3 regions of the Pseudomonas sp. Con_6 genome follow, and region 1 is predicted to be linked to each of the others. Evidence: predicted binding sites of a transcription regulator. Region 1 holds the regulator's gene; each other region holds the start of a gene.
The links. Region 1 encodes sigma-54, which starts transcription at its own class of promoters, with help from an activator protein. Its sites were predicted from a motif close to ANTGGCATNNANNTTGCTNT; they were not measured.
Positions count from the first base shown of each region.

Region 2: a site for sigma-54 is predicted at 2,997-3,016, ahead of AC5QPF_RS08670 (circularly permuted type 2 ATP-grasp protein). Genes of this name have one in related genera too.
Region 3: a site for sigma-54 is predicted at 1,616-1,635, ahead of AC5QPF_RS28995 (circularly permuted type 2 ATP-grasp protein). Genes of this name have one in related genera too.

Region 1 covers NZ_CM182011.1:5,870,893-5,875,947, forward strand. Annotated here, with positions in the region: gene lptA (lipopolysaccharide transport periplasmic protein LptA) at 1-264, shown strand, start outside; gene lptB (LPS export ABC transporter ATP-binding protein) at 264-989, shown strand; gene AC5QPF_RS26485 (RNA polymerase factor sigma-54) at 1,163-2,656, shown strand; gene hpf (ribosome hibernation-promoting factor, HPF/YfiA family) at 2,738-3,046, shown strand; gene ptsN (PTS IIA-like nitrogen regulatory protein PtsN) at 3,059-3,523, shown strand; gene rapZ (RNase adapter RapZ) at 3,527-4,381, shown strand; gene AC5QPF_RS26505 (HPr family phosphocarrier protein) at 4,401-4,673, shown strand; gene AC5QPF_RS26510 (ZIP family metal transporter) at 4,749-5,055, opposite strand, start outside.
Region 2 covers NZ_CM182011.1:1,884,782-1,889,836, reverse strand. Annotated here, with positions in the region: gene AC5QPF_RS08680 (transglutaminase N-terminal domain-containing protein) at 1-604, opposite strand, end outside; gene AC5QPF_RS08675 (alpha-E domain-containing protein) at 601-1,551, opposite strand; gene AC5QPF_RS08670 (circularly permuted type 2 ATP-grasp protein) at 1,555-2,964, opposite strand; gene AC5QPF_RS08665 (ribonuclease E inhibitor RraB) at 3,168-3,497, opposite strand; gene AC5QPF_RS08660 (hypothetical protein) at 3,673-3,909, opposite strand; gene AC5QPF_RS08655 (sulfatase-like hydrolase/transferase) at 4,065-5,055, opposite strand, start outside.
Region 3 covers NZ_CM182011.1:6,407,943-6,412,997, forward strand. Annotated here, with positions in the region: gene AC5QPF_RS28995 (circularly permuted type 2 ATP-grasp protein) at 1-1,583, opposite strand, end outside; gene AC5QPF_RS29000 (YgiQ family radical SAM protein) at 1,820-4,126, opposite strand; gene dnaB (replicative DNA helicase) at 4,233-5,055, opposite strand, start outside.

The sequences.
Region 1 (5,055 bases):
GCCTATTTCGAGCAGCAGCAGAATCCCGGCAAGCCAGACAAGATGCAGGGCTATGCCAAGCAGATCCAGTACCAGGCCGGCAAGGACCTGATCATCCTCACTGACCAGGCCCGGGTGATCAACGCAGGCAATACCACCGAAGGCGAGAAGATCGTCTACAACTCGAAGACCCAGGTCGCTACCGCCGGTCGTGGCGGCAAAGACATCAAGACGCCACGTCAACGTATCGACATGGTGATCCAGCCGAAGAAGAAGGCCGAGTAATGGCAACTCTCAAAGCCCAGCACCTGGCCAAGAGCTACAAGAGCCGGCAAGTCGTGCGCGACGTCAGCCTGTCCATCGACAGCGGCCAGATCGTCGGCCTGCTCGGCCCCAACGGCGCTGGCAAGACCACGTGTTTCTATATGATCGTCGGCCTGGTCCAGGCCGATCAGGGCCGCGTGCTGATCGACGATCTGGATGTCAGCCACCAGCCGATGCACGGTCGCGCACGCGCCGGTATCGGCTACCTGCCACAGGAGGCCTCGATCTTCCGTAAGCTGTCTGTGGCGGACAACATCATGGCGATCCTGGAAACCCGCAAAGACCTGGACCGCGACGGTCGACGCAAGGAGCTGGAAAGCCTGCTGCAGGAGTTCCACATCAGCCATATCCGCGACAACCTTGGCATGAGCCTGTCCGGCGGCGAACGTCGTCGCGTGGAAATCGCCCGCGCCCTGGCCACCGCGCCAAAGTTCATCCTGCTCGACGAACCCTTTGCCGGTGTCGACCCGATCTCGGTCGGCGACATCAAGCAGATCATCCATCATCTGAAGGCCAAGGGCATCGGCGTGCTGATCACCGACCACAACGTCCGTGAAACCCTGGATATCTGCGAAACCGCTTACATCGTCAACGATGGCCAACTGATCGCCGAAGGCGATTCGGAAACCATCCTGGCCAACCAGTTGGTGAAAGAGGTCTACCTCGGCCACGAGTTCCGCCTGTAGGCCAAGTACCGGAGTGACTGAGCGCTGGCATTCAGCCATTATTGCGGCTTAATTGTTACAGCGCTCTAGGCAAACGCATCAATTTCAGGCATATATCTTGCTTAAAATTGGCGCCCCGCGCCGTGTAGTAGATGGCGCATGCGCGCCGGCGAATAAGGTGTTAAGCCCCAGCCATGAAACCATCGCTCGTCCTAAGAATGGGCCAGCAACTGACGATGACCCCGCAGTTGCAACAGGCCATCCGACTGCTCCAGCTTTCCACGCTGGACCTGCAGCAGGAAATCCAGGAAGCCCTGGAGTCGAACCCGATGCTCGAACGCCAGGAAGAAGGCGACGACTTCGATAACAGCGACCCCATGGCCGACAACGCCGAGAGCAAACCGGTCGCGGAAGCGCAGGAAAGCAGCTTCGAGCAATCCGCGCCCAGCGCGGAAAACCTCGAGGAAGGCGAATGGAGCGAGCGCATTCCCAATGAGCTGCCGGTTGACACCGCTTGGGAAGACATCTACCAGACCAGCGCCAGCAGCCTGCCCAGCAACGACGATGACGAGTGGGACTTCACCACCCGCACCTCCGCAGGCGAAAGCCTGCAGAGCCACCTGCTCTGGCAGTTGAACCTGGCACCAATGTCGGACACCGACCGGCTGATCGCCGTCACCCTGATCGACTGCATCAACAACCAGGGCTACCTCGACGAGACCCTGGAAGAAATCTGCGACTCCTTCGACCCCGAGCTCGACATCGAGCTGGACGAGGTCGAAGCCGTCCTGCACCGCATCCAGCAGTTCGAGCCCGCGGGCATCGGCGCACGCAACCTCGGCGAGTGCCTGTTGCTGCAACTGCGCCAACTGCCACCCAACACGCCATGGATGAGCGAGGCGCAGCGCCTGGTCAGTGACTACATCGACCTGCTCGGCAGCCGCGACTACAGCCAGTTGATGCGCCGCATGAAACTCAAGGAAGACGAGCTGCGCCAGGTCATCGAGCTGGTGCAGAGCCTGAACCCGCGCCCCGGCTCGCAGATCGAGTCGAGCGAGCCGGAATACGTGGTCCCCGACGTGATCGTGCGCAAGGACAACGAGCGCTGGCTGGTGGAGCTGAACCAGGAAGCGGTGCCGCGCCTGCGGGTCAACCCGCAGTACGCCGGCTTCGTCCGCCGCGCCGATACCAGCGCCGACAACACCTTCATGCGCAACCAGTTGCAGGAAGCGCGCTGGTTCATCAAGAGCCTGCAAAGCCGCAACGAGACGCTGATGAAGGTGGCGACCCAGATCGTCGAGCACCAGCGCGGTTTCCTCGACCACGGCGACGAGGCCATGAAGCCGCTGGTCCTGCACGACATCGCCGAGGCGGTGGGCATGCACGAATCGACCATATCCCGGGTGACCACACAGAAATACATGCACACCCCCCGCGGGATCTATGAGCTGAAATACTTTTTCTCCAGTCACGTGAGCACCTCCGAAGGCGGGGAATGCTCGTCCACTGCCATCCGCGCGATCATCAAGAAACTGGTTGCCGCGGAAAATCAGAAAAAGCCATTGAGTGACAGCAAGATCGCTGGTTTACTGGAGGCACAAGGCATCCAGGTAGCACGTCGCACCGTCGCCAAGTACCGCGAGTCCCTCGGTATCGCACCATCGAGTGAACGCAAGCGATTGATGTGACCTTCCCTGAGATGTGCCATCGCAATTCAGTGGCAGGCGCAACACCTGCCTCTTTATGCACGGCAACAAAGGAGAAGCAGTATGCAAGTCAACATCAGTGGACAACATGTAGAAGTCACCGAGGCCCTGCGTACCTACATCGGGGAAAAACTCGCCCGGCTCGAGCGCCACTATGACCGCATCACCAATGTGCAGGTGATCCTCAAGGTCGAGAAGCTGGAACAGAAGATCGAGGCGACCTTGCAGATTCCTGGCGGTGAAGTGGTAGCGAATGCAGAGCACGAAGACATGTATGCCGCCATCGACCTCCTGACCGACAAGCTCGACCGCCAACTGAAAAAACACAAGGAAAAACAGCAAAGTCTGCTGCAAGGTGCAGCCGCCCGCTGATCCCCCTCATCCATGATCCGACTTGAATCCATTCTGACCCCCGGCCGTTCCCTCGTGAACGTGCCGGGCGGCAGTAAAAAGCGCGTACTCGAACAGATCGCCAACCTGATCGGGAAGGAAGTTCCCGAACTGGACACCCAGGACGTGTTCAAGAGCCTGATCGACCGGGAGAAACTCGGCTCGACGGGCTTCGGCAATGGCATCGCCATTCCACACTGTCGCCTCAAGGGCTGCACCAGTCCGATCAGCGCGCTGCTGCATCTGGACGCCCCCATCGATTTCGACGCCATCGACGGCGCACCGGTAGACCTGCTGTTCGTGCTGCTGGTACCGGAAGCCGCCACCGATGCACACCTCGAGCTGCTCCGCCAGATTGCCAGCATGCTCGACCGCAAGGACGTGCGTGACAAGCTGCGCGCCGCCACCAGCAGCGCCGCCCTGTACCAGGTTGTCCTGGACGAACAGAACGGAAGCTGAGCCATGCGCCTGATCATTGTCAGTGGCCGTTCCGGATCCGGCAAAAGTACGGCCCTCGATGTCCTTGAAGACAATGGTTTCTACTGTATCGATAACCTCCCCGCCGGCCTGCTTCCGCAGTTGGCGGAGAGCGCATTGATCAATACCGAATTGCTGCAACCGCGAGTGGCGGTGTCGATCGACGCCCGCAACCTGCCCAGTCACCTGACGCGATTCCCCGAGCTGCTCGACGAAGCCCGTGCCCGCCACATCCAGTGCGATGTGCTGTACCTGGACGCCGACGAGGAAACCCTGCTCAAACGTTTTTCCGAAACCCGCCGCCGCCACCCGCTGACCAACCCGGACCGTTCCTTGGCCGAAGCAATCCGGGTCGAGAGCGAGCTGCTCGGGCCCATCGCCGACCTGGCGGACCTGAAGATCGATACCACCAATCTGAACCTCTACCAGTTGCGTGACTCGATCAAACTGCGCCTGCTCAATCAGCCGGAACCCGGCACGGCTTTCCTGATCGAATCCTTTGGTTTCAAGCGAGGCATGCCGGTGGATGCTGACGTGGTGTTCGACGTGCGCTGCCTGCCGAATCCCTACTGGAAGCCGGAACTGCGCGAGCACTCGGGCCGGGATCAACCGGTCATCGACTACCTCGCCGCGCAACCGGACGTGGAAGAAATGTTCCAGGACATCTCCTCCTACCTGCTGAAATGGTTGCCGCGCTTCGCCGCCAGCAACCGCGCCTACGTGACCGTCGCCATCGGTTGCACGGGCGGTCACCATCGCTCCGTCTACCTGACCGAACGCCTGGGCCAGTTGTTGCAACCCATCTTGAAGAATGTTCAGGTCCGTCACCGCGACCTCTAGCCCACAGGATCCCCCCGCGATGCCCGCAATCGAAATCGAGATCATCAACAAGCTGGGGCTGCATGCCCGCGCCGCCGCCAAGTTCGTCGGCGTGGCCGGGAAGTTTCCCTGCACGATCAAGGTTGGGCGCGCACCGGACAAGCTGGTGGACGGCAAGAGCATCATGGCGGTGATGATGCTGGCGGCTGGCAAGGGCACCAAGGTGCATCTGCTGACCGAGGGCGAACAGGACCAGGCCGCGCTGGATGGACTGATCGAACTGATCAACAACCGGTTTGACGAAGGCGAGTGATCGCCTGTAACGAAAAGCCCGCCGATTGGCGGGCTTTTTCATGCAGTTCTATAACATGCGCAGTCGATGGCAGGGTCAGGACAACGCCGTATCCATCACCATCATCAAGCAAAACCCGACACACAGCCCCAGGCTCGCCAATCGATGATGCCCATTGGCCCGCGATTCCGGAATGATCTCCTGGGTTACCACCAGCAACATGGCCCCTGCCGCAAAGGCCAGGCCCAGTGGCAGCGCCAGCTCGGCCAGCCTCACCAGCCAAGCACAGATCACGGCCGCCGCCGGCTCCACCAGCCCCGACGCTGCGCCAATCAGGAACGCCTGGAAGCGCGCCATCCCTGCGCCAGCCAACACCAGCGCGATGACCAGGCCTTCCGGCACG
Region 2 (5,055 bases), 3.0 Mb from region 1:
CCTCGGCCCAGGCATGGCTGGCCATGTGCTGGCTGACATTGTCGAACAGGTAACCCGAGACATAGCGCGCCGGCACCTGCAGGCTGCGGGCACAGGCGATGAAGGCGTGGGCGTGGTCCTGGCAAACACCCGCCGCGCCGGCGAAGGCCTGGGCTGCACTGGTCTCCACCGCTGTCGCGCCAGGGCGGTAGGCCATGTGTTCATGCAGGGCGCCCATCAAGCCGATCAGCGCGCCACGGTCGCGGTATTCGCCGCAGTGCTGGGTGGCGAAGGCACGCAATGCCACATCGGCCTCGGTCAGGCGGGTAAAGCGCAGGAACGGCAAGGGTGACTGGCTGTCCTGCTCGGCTTCGAGGTCGGGATCGATCTCCACCTCGCCACGGGCGGCGATCAGCAGGTCGGCATGGGGTTCCTCAAGGCTGAGCACATGAAGGATGTTGCCAAACGGATCGCGTCGGGCCTGCACCGGACGCGGCAGGTCCAGTTGCCATTGCAGCACCTGCTGGCGCTGGTTGTCCGGCGGGGTCAGGCGCAGGTACTGGATGCTGGTCCGCACCTGGTCTTCATAGTGGTAAGCGGTTTCGTGGCTGATTGTCAGTCTCATACGACCTCCAGGTAAGCGCTGTGGATGGCATTGCCCAATTCGCGCACCAGCGGGATGTAGTGGTTCAGCCAGGGATGCAGGCCTTGGGACAGGACTTCGTCGATACCGGTGTAGCGCAGCCTGGCATCCACCTCGGCCGCCAGGCGCTGGGCCGGGCGCCCGTTGCTGCCGGGCAGGCTGGCGAGGATCTGGTCAATCTCTTCGGTGCAGGCACGCAGGGAACGGGGCACGTCGGCACGCAGGAGCAGCAGTTCGGCTACGTGGCGCGCCGTAGGGGCGTCGCGGTAGATCTCGGTATAGGCCTCGAACGAGGACAGGGCGCGGAGCAAGGCGCTCCATTGGTAGTAGCCACGGGCGGAGCTGTCGCTGACATCCTCCGCCGCCTCGCCGAACATCTCATAACGCGCATCGAGCAAGCGCAGCGTGTTGTCGGCACGCTCGATGAAGGTACCGAGGCGAATGAAGCGGAAGGCATCATTGCGCATGATGGTGCCGTAGGTGGCACCGCGGAACAGGTGCGAGCGCTCCTTGATCCACTCACAGAAACGACTCATGCCATAGCGCCCCAGGCCCTGCTCGGCGATGCCGCGTATCTCCAGCCAGGTGGCGTTGATGTTTTCCCACATGTCGGCGGTGATCTTGCCGCGCACCGCGTGGGCACAGGCCCGTGCCGCGCCTAGGCAGCTGTAGATGCTCGCCGGGTTCTCGGGGTCGAGGGCAAAGAAATGCAGCAGGCGCTCGGCATGCAGTTGGCCATGGCGAGCCAGGTAGTCATCAAGGGTGCCGGTGATGCGCAGGGCCAGGGTCATCTCGTCCAGGCCATCACCACGGCCATCCTGCGGCATCAGCGACAGCGAATAGCTGACATCGAGCATCCGCGCGAGGTTTTCCGCGCGCTCCAGGTAGCGTGACATCCAGTACAGGTCGGAAGCGGTTCTGCTGAGCATGGTTCAGTCCTCCACCACCCAGGTGTCCTTGGTGCCGCCGCCTTGGGACGAGTTCACCACCAGCGAGCCTTCGCGCAGTGCCACCCGGGTCAGGCCGCCGGGCACCACACGGGTCTCGCGGCCGGAGAGGACGAACGGGCGCAGGTCGATATGGCGTGGCGCGATGCCGTTCTCGACAAAGGTCGGGCAGGTCGACAGCGACAAGGTCGGCTGGGCGATATAGGCCGCAGGGCGGGCCTTGATGCGCTCGGCGAAGGCAGCGATCTCCGCCTGGGTCGAGGCCGGCCCGACCAGCATGCCGTAGCCGCCGGAGCCCTGGGTTTCCTTGACCACCAGCTCCGGCAGGTGCGCCAGCACATGGGACAGCTCGGCGGGATTGCGGCATTGCCAGGTGGGCACGTTGTTCAGGATGGGTTCCTCGTCGAGGTAGAAACGGATCATGTCGGTAACGTAGGGGTAGACCGACTTGTCGTCGGCGACTCCGGTGCCGATGGCGTTGGCCAGCACCACGTTGCCGCAGCGGTAGGCCGAAAGCAGCCCGGGCACGCCGAGCATGGATTCCGGATTGAACGCCAGCGGATCGAGGTACGCATCGTCGAGGCGGCGGTAGATCACATCCACCGGCTTCGGTCCGCCGGTGGTGCGCATGAATACACGCTCGTCGCGGACGAACAGGTCGGCGCCTTCCACCAGTTCCACGCCCATCTCACGTGCAAGGAAGGCGTGCTCGAAGAAGGCGCTGTTGAAGCGTCCCGGGGTCAGCACGACCACGCTTGGGTCATCCAGAGGGCTGGAGCTTTTCAGGGTGTCGAGCAACAGGTTGGGGTAATGGTCGATGGGCGCGATGCGCTGGGCGGCGAACAGCTCCGGGAACAGGCGCATCATCATCTTGCGGTCTTCGAGCATGTAGCTGACCCCGCTGGGGGTGCGCAGGTTGTCTTCGAGGACGTAGTAGGTGCCATCGCCATCGCGCACCAGGTCGACTCCGGCAATGTGCGCGTAGAGACCGCGGTGCAGGCTCAGGCCCTGCATCGCCAGCTGGTACTGGTCGTTGGCCAGGACCTGCTCGGCGGGAATGATTCCGGCACGCAGGATACGCTGCTCGTTGTAGAGGTCTGCGAGAAACAGGTTCAGCGCCTTGACCCGCTGGATGCAACCGCGCTCGACCATGCGCCATTCGCTGGCCGGGATGGCCCGTGGGATGGTGTCGAAGGGAATCAGGCGCTCGGTGCCCTGTTCGTCACCGTAGAGCGTAAAAGTGATGCCGGCGCGATGGAACAGCAGATCAGCCTCGCGGCGGCGTTGAGCCAGCAGTTCCGGGGGAGTCTCCCCCAGCCAGCGGGCAAACTCCCGATAGTGCGGACGGAGCTGACCGTCGGCGGCGTACATCTCGTCGTAGAACTTGCGAATCATGCCGAACTCCTTGTCACCCGTGCATGAACGTCATCGCAAGGCCCGTGCCAGCGGAAATAAGCCTTTGCAATCAAGGAGTTGAAAAAACAGAGGAATGACGCCGCACCAGACCTGTGCAGCAATGCCCACTACTGCGGGGCGCACGCTTCATTGCGAAGCGCAGGTTGACCCGGGGCCGCGACGGGCGCCGCCCCGGGAGGGTTTCAGGTCATCAGTCGTTCATGCTTGACGCCCCAGCCTTGGGCCTCGCCGCCAAGTGGCCTGATTACCGCCTCGAAATCCTGTTCGAAAGCGCCGATGCCACCGTGGGTGGCGTACATGATCTTGCTCAATTCCAGTTGCCAGCCTTCATCGCTCTCGTGCACCAAGGCACATAGCGACTCACCACGAAACTTGCCTGCAGCCCTGCGCGCCCGGTCCTCGTCCGGGAATACCGCGTAAAACTCGATGGGATGAATTTGCGTGAAGTCGAAGCCGCCCTCTTTCATGCGGCGCAGTACGGTGCTGCTGATGTCTTCGTACAGGTTGCTCATGAATCGTCCTCCTCACTCACGATGGATAGACTTTCGGTGCCTTCGCACCAACCCCTGCTGCCCTTGCGGGCGGGGTTCTCGAGCGGATGTAACGACGGCAAAGGCCGGCGCCGGAAAAGCGACGGCCCTGTATGCAGCGTAGCGTCAGCCTTGGCACATCGCCAGCTGACTGGGTTCAGGCTTTCTCGGCGATTCCGGTGATCTCCACCCCGCTCTGCTCCTTCAGCCACCTTGCGGTCGGGCATTCGGCACGGTCCTGGAAATCGTTGAGGTCGAGCTCATCCATGATCGGGAACAGGTGGCCCCTGATCCGCCGCGCAGCCTCTTCGAGGCTCGGGCGGTTTTCGCAGGCGAACAACAGCGAAGTACGTTCGCCCTTCTGGTCCACGAAGGTGATTTCCCACTCTTTCATCTGGCGTAGTCCTCGAATGGAAGTACGGGGTATTTCCAGCCTACCTTCCGTTGACCCTGGCCAAGGGGCATTGTTCAGTAGCATGACGCCCGCCCCGGACAAAAAAGACCCCGGCAAAGCCGGGGTCCATGGAGTTGCACGTCAACCAAGAGCAATCACTTCGGAATGCCGTGAACCACGCCAGCAGTGTTGTCCAGCAGGCTCTTGGTCGCAGTCTGGATAAAGGACTCGAGTTTCTTCTGCATCGCAGCCTGTTCCGGGCTTTCGATCAGCTCGGCCTTGAACTCGCTGCCCACCTGGTAGCGATAGACGCGCGGCGCCATGTCCTTGGACTCGATCAGCAAGTGATCGCCCTGGAACAGGCCGACGATCTGCTCGCTGCCCGACGGCTTGACCATACCGATGCCCTCGTCACCTTCCGGCAGGTTGAGCAGGTCGCGGCCCCAGCACTGATGACGGGTTTCACCACCGAGACGGCCCATGATGGTCGGCACGATGTCGATCTGGGTCCCGACGATATGGCTACGCTTGCCGAATTTCTCCTGGATGCCCGGCGCGATCATCAGCATCGGCACGTTGAAGCGGCCCAGGTCCAGCTCGGTGACCTGCTGGTTGTTGCCGAAGCCGTGGTCGCCGACGATGACGAACAGGGTTTCCTTGAAGTATGGCTCCTTGCGCGCTTTCTCGAAGAACTGGCCCAGGGCCCAGTCGGAGTAGCGCATGGCGGTCAGGTGCTCGTCCAGGCGACCGAAACCGGTCACCGGCTCGACCGGCAGTTGCGCCGGCAGCGCATACGGCGTGTGGTTGGACAGGGTCTGGAGCAAGGCATAGAACGGCTTCTTGCCGTAGTTGTGGGCCAGTTCCTGAGCGCCACGGTCAAACATGTCCTGGTCGGATACGCCCCAGGTCGGATCGGAGAACACCGGGTTGACGAAGTCACGACGGCCGATGAAGGTGGTCATGCCCTGATTGCCAAAGAAGCCGGACTGGTTGTCCCAGGCGAAGTCACCGTTGTAGACGTAAACATCATCGTAGTCGCGGGCGCTGAGCAGTGCCGGCAGGCCGGACAGTTTGTGGCCGCCTTCCGGGGTCTGCATCAGGTATTCGAAGCCCGGCAGGTTGGGGAAGCACGCCATGGTGGCGAAC
Region 3 (5,055 bases), 540 kb from region 1:
CTGGCATCGCAGCGCTCGCAATAGCGGCCGAACCAGAACAGGTTTTCCACCACCCGCGAGGGCAGGTAGGGATCGGCACGGACCAGATCGGCCACGCCGAGGCTGCGGCTGACCTGCCACTGCTCACCACGAGCGGGGTGCTCGCCGAGGACCCAGGTGTCCTTGCTGGCACCGCCGCGCTGCATCGAGACCACTTCGGCATCGGCCTGCGCGGCCACCCGGGTCAGCCCCCCCGGCAATACACGCCAGCCCTCGGCACTGGCCACAGCATAGACGCGCACGCCCACGGGCCGGTCTTCCAGGCCGTTGTCCTGCCAGACCGGAGCTTGGGACAGTTGCGCCAACTCCTGGGCGACATAGGCGTAGGGACGTGCTCGCAGGCGTTCGGCCAGCGCCTGGCGCTGGACTGCGTCCAGATCCCGGCCCAGTAGCGGCTGGAAGCTCTGTGACGGGAACGCCGGCTTGAACAGCAGCTCCGGCATTTTCTCCAGCGCCTGGGCCAGGGCCGCCGGCTCGCCGCACCACCAACTGGCGATGGAAGGCAGGATCAGTTCCTCGCCCAGCAGTCGCTGGCTGATGGCCGGCAGAAAACCCGGCAGTCCCGGGGATTCCAGGACTCCGCTGCCCAGCGCATTGGCCACCAGCACCCTGCCCTGGCGCACCGCGTCCAGCAGGCCGGGGACGCCCAGGGCGGAGTCGGTGCGCAGTTCGAGGGGGTCGCAGAAATCATCGTCGAGCCGCCGCAGGATGGCATGGACCCGGCGCAGACCACCGAGGGTCTTGAGGTAGACGATGCCGTCGCGCACGGTCAGGTCACTGCCCTCCACCAGCGGGTAGCCGAGCTGGCGGGCGAGGAACAGGTGTTCGAACCAGCTTTCGTTGAAACGCCCGGGGGTCAGTAGCACCACCAACGGCGTTTCCCTTCCGCTCGGGGCCAACTGCGCAAGGCTTTGTTGCAGGGTGCGGAAGAAGCCCGCCAGGTGCTGCACATGGAGGTCGCGGTACAGCTCGGGAAATGCCCGGGAGACGACGGTGCGGTTTTCCAGGGCATAGCCCGCGCCGGAGGGGGCCTGGGTGCGATCGGCGGTGACCCACCAGCGTCCGTCCGGGCCGCGCGCCAGGTCGGCGGCGTAGATATGCAGCCAGGTCCGGTCGGGAACCTCGATGCCCTGGCAGGGCCAGAGGAAGTTGTCGTGGCCGAAGACCAGTTCGGCGGGCAACAGGCCTTCGCCGATCAACTGCTGCGGGCCGTAGATGTCCGCCAGCACCGCGTTCAGCAGCCCTGCACGCTGGGCGATGCCGCGGGCCAGGTGCTCCCATTCGGCAGCAGGGATCACCTGGGGCAGCAGGTCCAGCTCCCAGGGGCGGTCGGCGCCATCGGGATCGGCGTAAATGTTGTAGGTCACGCCGTTTTCCCGCAGTTGGCGGTTGACCAGGGACTGGCGCTGGCCCAGTTGCTGCGGGCAGCTGCGTTGCAGATGGGCGAGCAGTGCCTGCCAGTGCGGACGCACGCTGCCATCGAAGCCCAGCATTTCATGCCAGGTCGCGGGGCTTGGGGTCAGGGCATCCAGCAGGTCGGACATTGGGGCGCTCACAGGGGAGTTGTGGGCGGGATGCGGCAAGAGTTATGCCAGTGGCTTTGCAGTGAAAAATGATGGTGTCTGGTCTGGCCTCATCGCTGGCAAGCCAGCTCCCACAGGGATCGCGTGCACCGCAAAACCTGTGGGAGCTGGCTTGCCAGCGATGAGGCCCTCGGCACCTTGCACCGGAGAGGTGCAAGGAGGGGCGTCATGACGGGGCGCAAGCCCCGTCATGGGGCTTAGCGCGGCAGGACCGGCTGGCGCTTGGTCTTGCCTTTACCGCTCTTGCCACCCTTGGCCGCATCCTTGCGCGCCTTGGCCGCTTCCTGGTTGCGGGCGAAGGCGGCGGCCTTGGCCTGCTCGCGCTTGTCCCACGGCTTGGCGCCATCACTGGCACGCGGTGGCAGGCCGGTGTGCTGGGTAAGGATCTTCTGTTCCTTGGCCACCTTGTGGCTGCCCGCCGGGGTGGAGTTCTTGCGCCGAGCGCTCTGATAGCTGTCGGTGTCCGGTTGGTGCAGCGGGATCAACTGGTGCTTGCCAGGGCCGATCAGGTCGGCACGGCCCATGCGCTGCAGGGCCTCGCGCAGCATCGGCCAGCCCTTCGGATCGTGGTAGCGCAGGAAGGCCTTGTGCAGGCGGCGCTGCTCCTCGCTCTTGACGATGGTCACCCCTTCGCTCTTGTAGGTGACCTTGCGCAGCGGGTTCTTGCCCGAGTGGTACATGGCCGTGGCCGAGGCCATCGGCGACGGGTAGAACGCCTGCACCTGGTCGGCGCGGAAGCCGTTGCCCTTGAGCCACAGGGCCAGGTTCATCATGTCTTCGTCGGTGGTGCCCGGGTGCGCGGCAATGAAGTACGGGATCAGGTACTGCTCCTTGCCCGCCTCTTTCGAGAACTTCTCGAACATGCGCTTGAAGCGGTCGTAGGTGCCGATACCAGGTTTCATCATCTGGTTCAGCGGACCTTCCTCGGTGTGCTCCGGGGCGATCTTCAGGTAGCCACCGACGTGGTGAGTGACCAGCTCGCGCACGTACTCCGGCGACTCCACGGCGAGGTCGTAGCGCAGGCCCGAAGCGATAAGGATCTTCTTCACCCCCGGCAGGGCGCGGGCGCTGCGGTACAGCTTGATCAGCGACGAGTGGTCGGTGTTCAGGTTCGGGCAGATGCCCGGGAACACGCAGGACGGCTTGCGGCAGTGGGTCTCGATCTCGGTGCTCTTGCAGGCGATGCGATACATGTTCGCGGTCGGCCCGCCAAGGTCGGAAATGACGCCGGTGAAGCCTGGGACCTTGTCGCGGATCTCCTCGATCTCGCGAATGATCGACTCGTGAGAGCGGTTCTGGATGATCCGCCCTTCGTGCTCGGTGATCGAGCAGAAAGTGCAGCCACCGAAACAGCCACGCATGATGTTCACCGAGAAACGGATCATCTCGTACGCCGGGATGCGCTCCTTGCCGTAGGCCGGATGCGGGATTCGCGCGTAGGGCATGCCGAAGACGTAGTCCATTTCCTCGGTGGTCATCGGAATGGGTGGCGGGTTGAACCAGACGTTGACTTCACCGTGCTTTTGCACCATGGCCCGCGCGTTACCCGGGTTGGTCTCCAGGTGCAGCACGCGGTTGGCATGGGCGTAGAGCACCGCGTCGTTGCGCACCTTCTCGAAGGATGGCAGGCGGATCACCGTCTTTTCCCGGGTCATGCGCGGGCTTTCGAGGATCTGCACCACCTTGGCTTCGTTCGGGTCCTCGACCTCGCCCTTCTGCTGTTCGATGGCGCAGGCCTGGGTGTCCTGGGTGTTGACGTACGGGTTGATGATCTTGTCGACCTTGCCCGGACGATCGATACGGGTCGAGTCGATCTCGTACCAACCCTGCGGAGTGTCGCGACGGATGAACGCGGTGCCGCGGATGTCACTGATGTCCTCGATGCGCTCGCCGGCGGCCAGGCGCTGGGCGATGTCGACCACGGCGCGCTCGGCGTTGCCGTACAGGAGGATGTCGGCGCAGGCGTCGATCAGGATCGAATGGCGGACCTTGTCCTGCCAGTAGTCATAGTGCGCGATGCGGCGCAGCGAAGCCTCGATGCCGCCGAGGACGATCGGCACATGCTTGTAGGCTTCCTTGCAGCGCTGGCTGTATACCAGACTGGCGCGGTCAGGACGCTTGCCGGCCAGGCCACCCGGGGTGTAGGCGTCGTCGGAGCGGATCTTCTTGTCCGCGGTGTAGCGGTTGATCATCGAGTCCATATTGCCCGCCGCGACCCCGAAGAACAGGTTCGGCTCGCCGAGCTTCATGAAGTCGTCCTTCGACTGCCAGTTCGGCTGGGCGATGATCCCGACGCGGAAGCCCTGGGCTTCCAGCAGGCGGCCGATGATGGCCATGCCGAACGACGGATGGTCGACGTAGGCGTCGCCGGTCACGATGATGATATCGCAGGAGTCCCAGCCGAGCTGATCCATCTCCTCCCTGCTCATCGGCAGGAACGGTGCCGGCCCGAAGCATTCGGCCCAGTACTTGGGATAGTCGAAGAGTGGTTTGGCTGCTTGCATGTCAGTGACCGGTTTTTTTGGGAGGCGGGAAAATCACGGGCGCGGAGAATAGCACAAAAATTGACCAATTCCGACGCTGAAGGTCGGAATTGGTCAAGCGACGTTCTTATTCGTCGTCGTCGAAGTTGTAGCTGCCCGGCGCGAGGTTCTCGAAGCGGGTGTACTTGCCGATGAAGGCAAGGCGGATAAAGCCGATCGGGCCGTTCCGCTGCTTGCCAATGATGATCTCGGCGATGCCCTTGTGCTCGGTCTCCGGGTGATACACCTCGTCGCGGTAGACGAACATGATCACGTCGGCGTCCTGCTCGATCGCTCCGGACTCCCGCAAGTCGGAGTTCACCGGGCGCTTGTTCGGCCGCTGTTCGAGGGAGCGGTTGAGCTGCGACAGGGCGATGACCGGGCAGTTGAATTCCTTGGCCAGGGCCTTGAGGGAACGGGAGATCTCGGAAATCTCGTTGGTCCGGTTGTCGCCGCTGGAACCCGGGATCTGCATCAACTGCAGGTAGTCGATCATGATCATGGCGATGTCGCCGTGCTCACGCACCAGGCGGCGGGTCCGCGCACGCATTTCCGACGGGCTGATGCCGGCGGTATCGTCGATGAACAGCTTGCGGTCGTTGAGCAGGTTGACCGCCGAGGTCAGCCGCGGCCAGTCGTCGTCATCCAACTGGCCGGAACGCACCTTGGTCTGGTCGATACGGCCCAGGGACGAGAGCATACGCATGATCAGCGATTCACCTGGCATCTCGAGGGAGTACACCAGTACCGCCTTGTCGCTGCGCAGTACGGCGTTTTCCACCAGGTTCATGGCGAAGGTGGTCTTACCCATCGATGGACGGCCGGCGACGATGATCAGGTCGGCCGGCTGCAGGCCGCTGGTCTTCTCGTCGAGGTCGGTGTAGCCGGTGGACAGGCCGGTGATCTCGCTG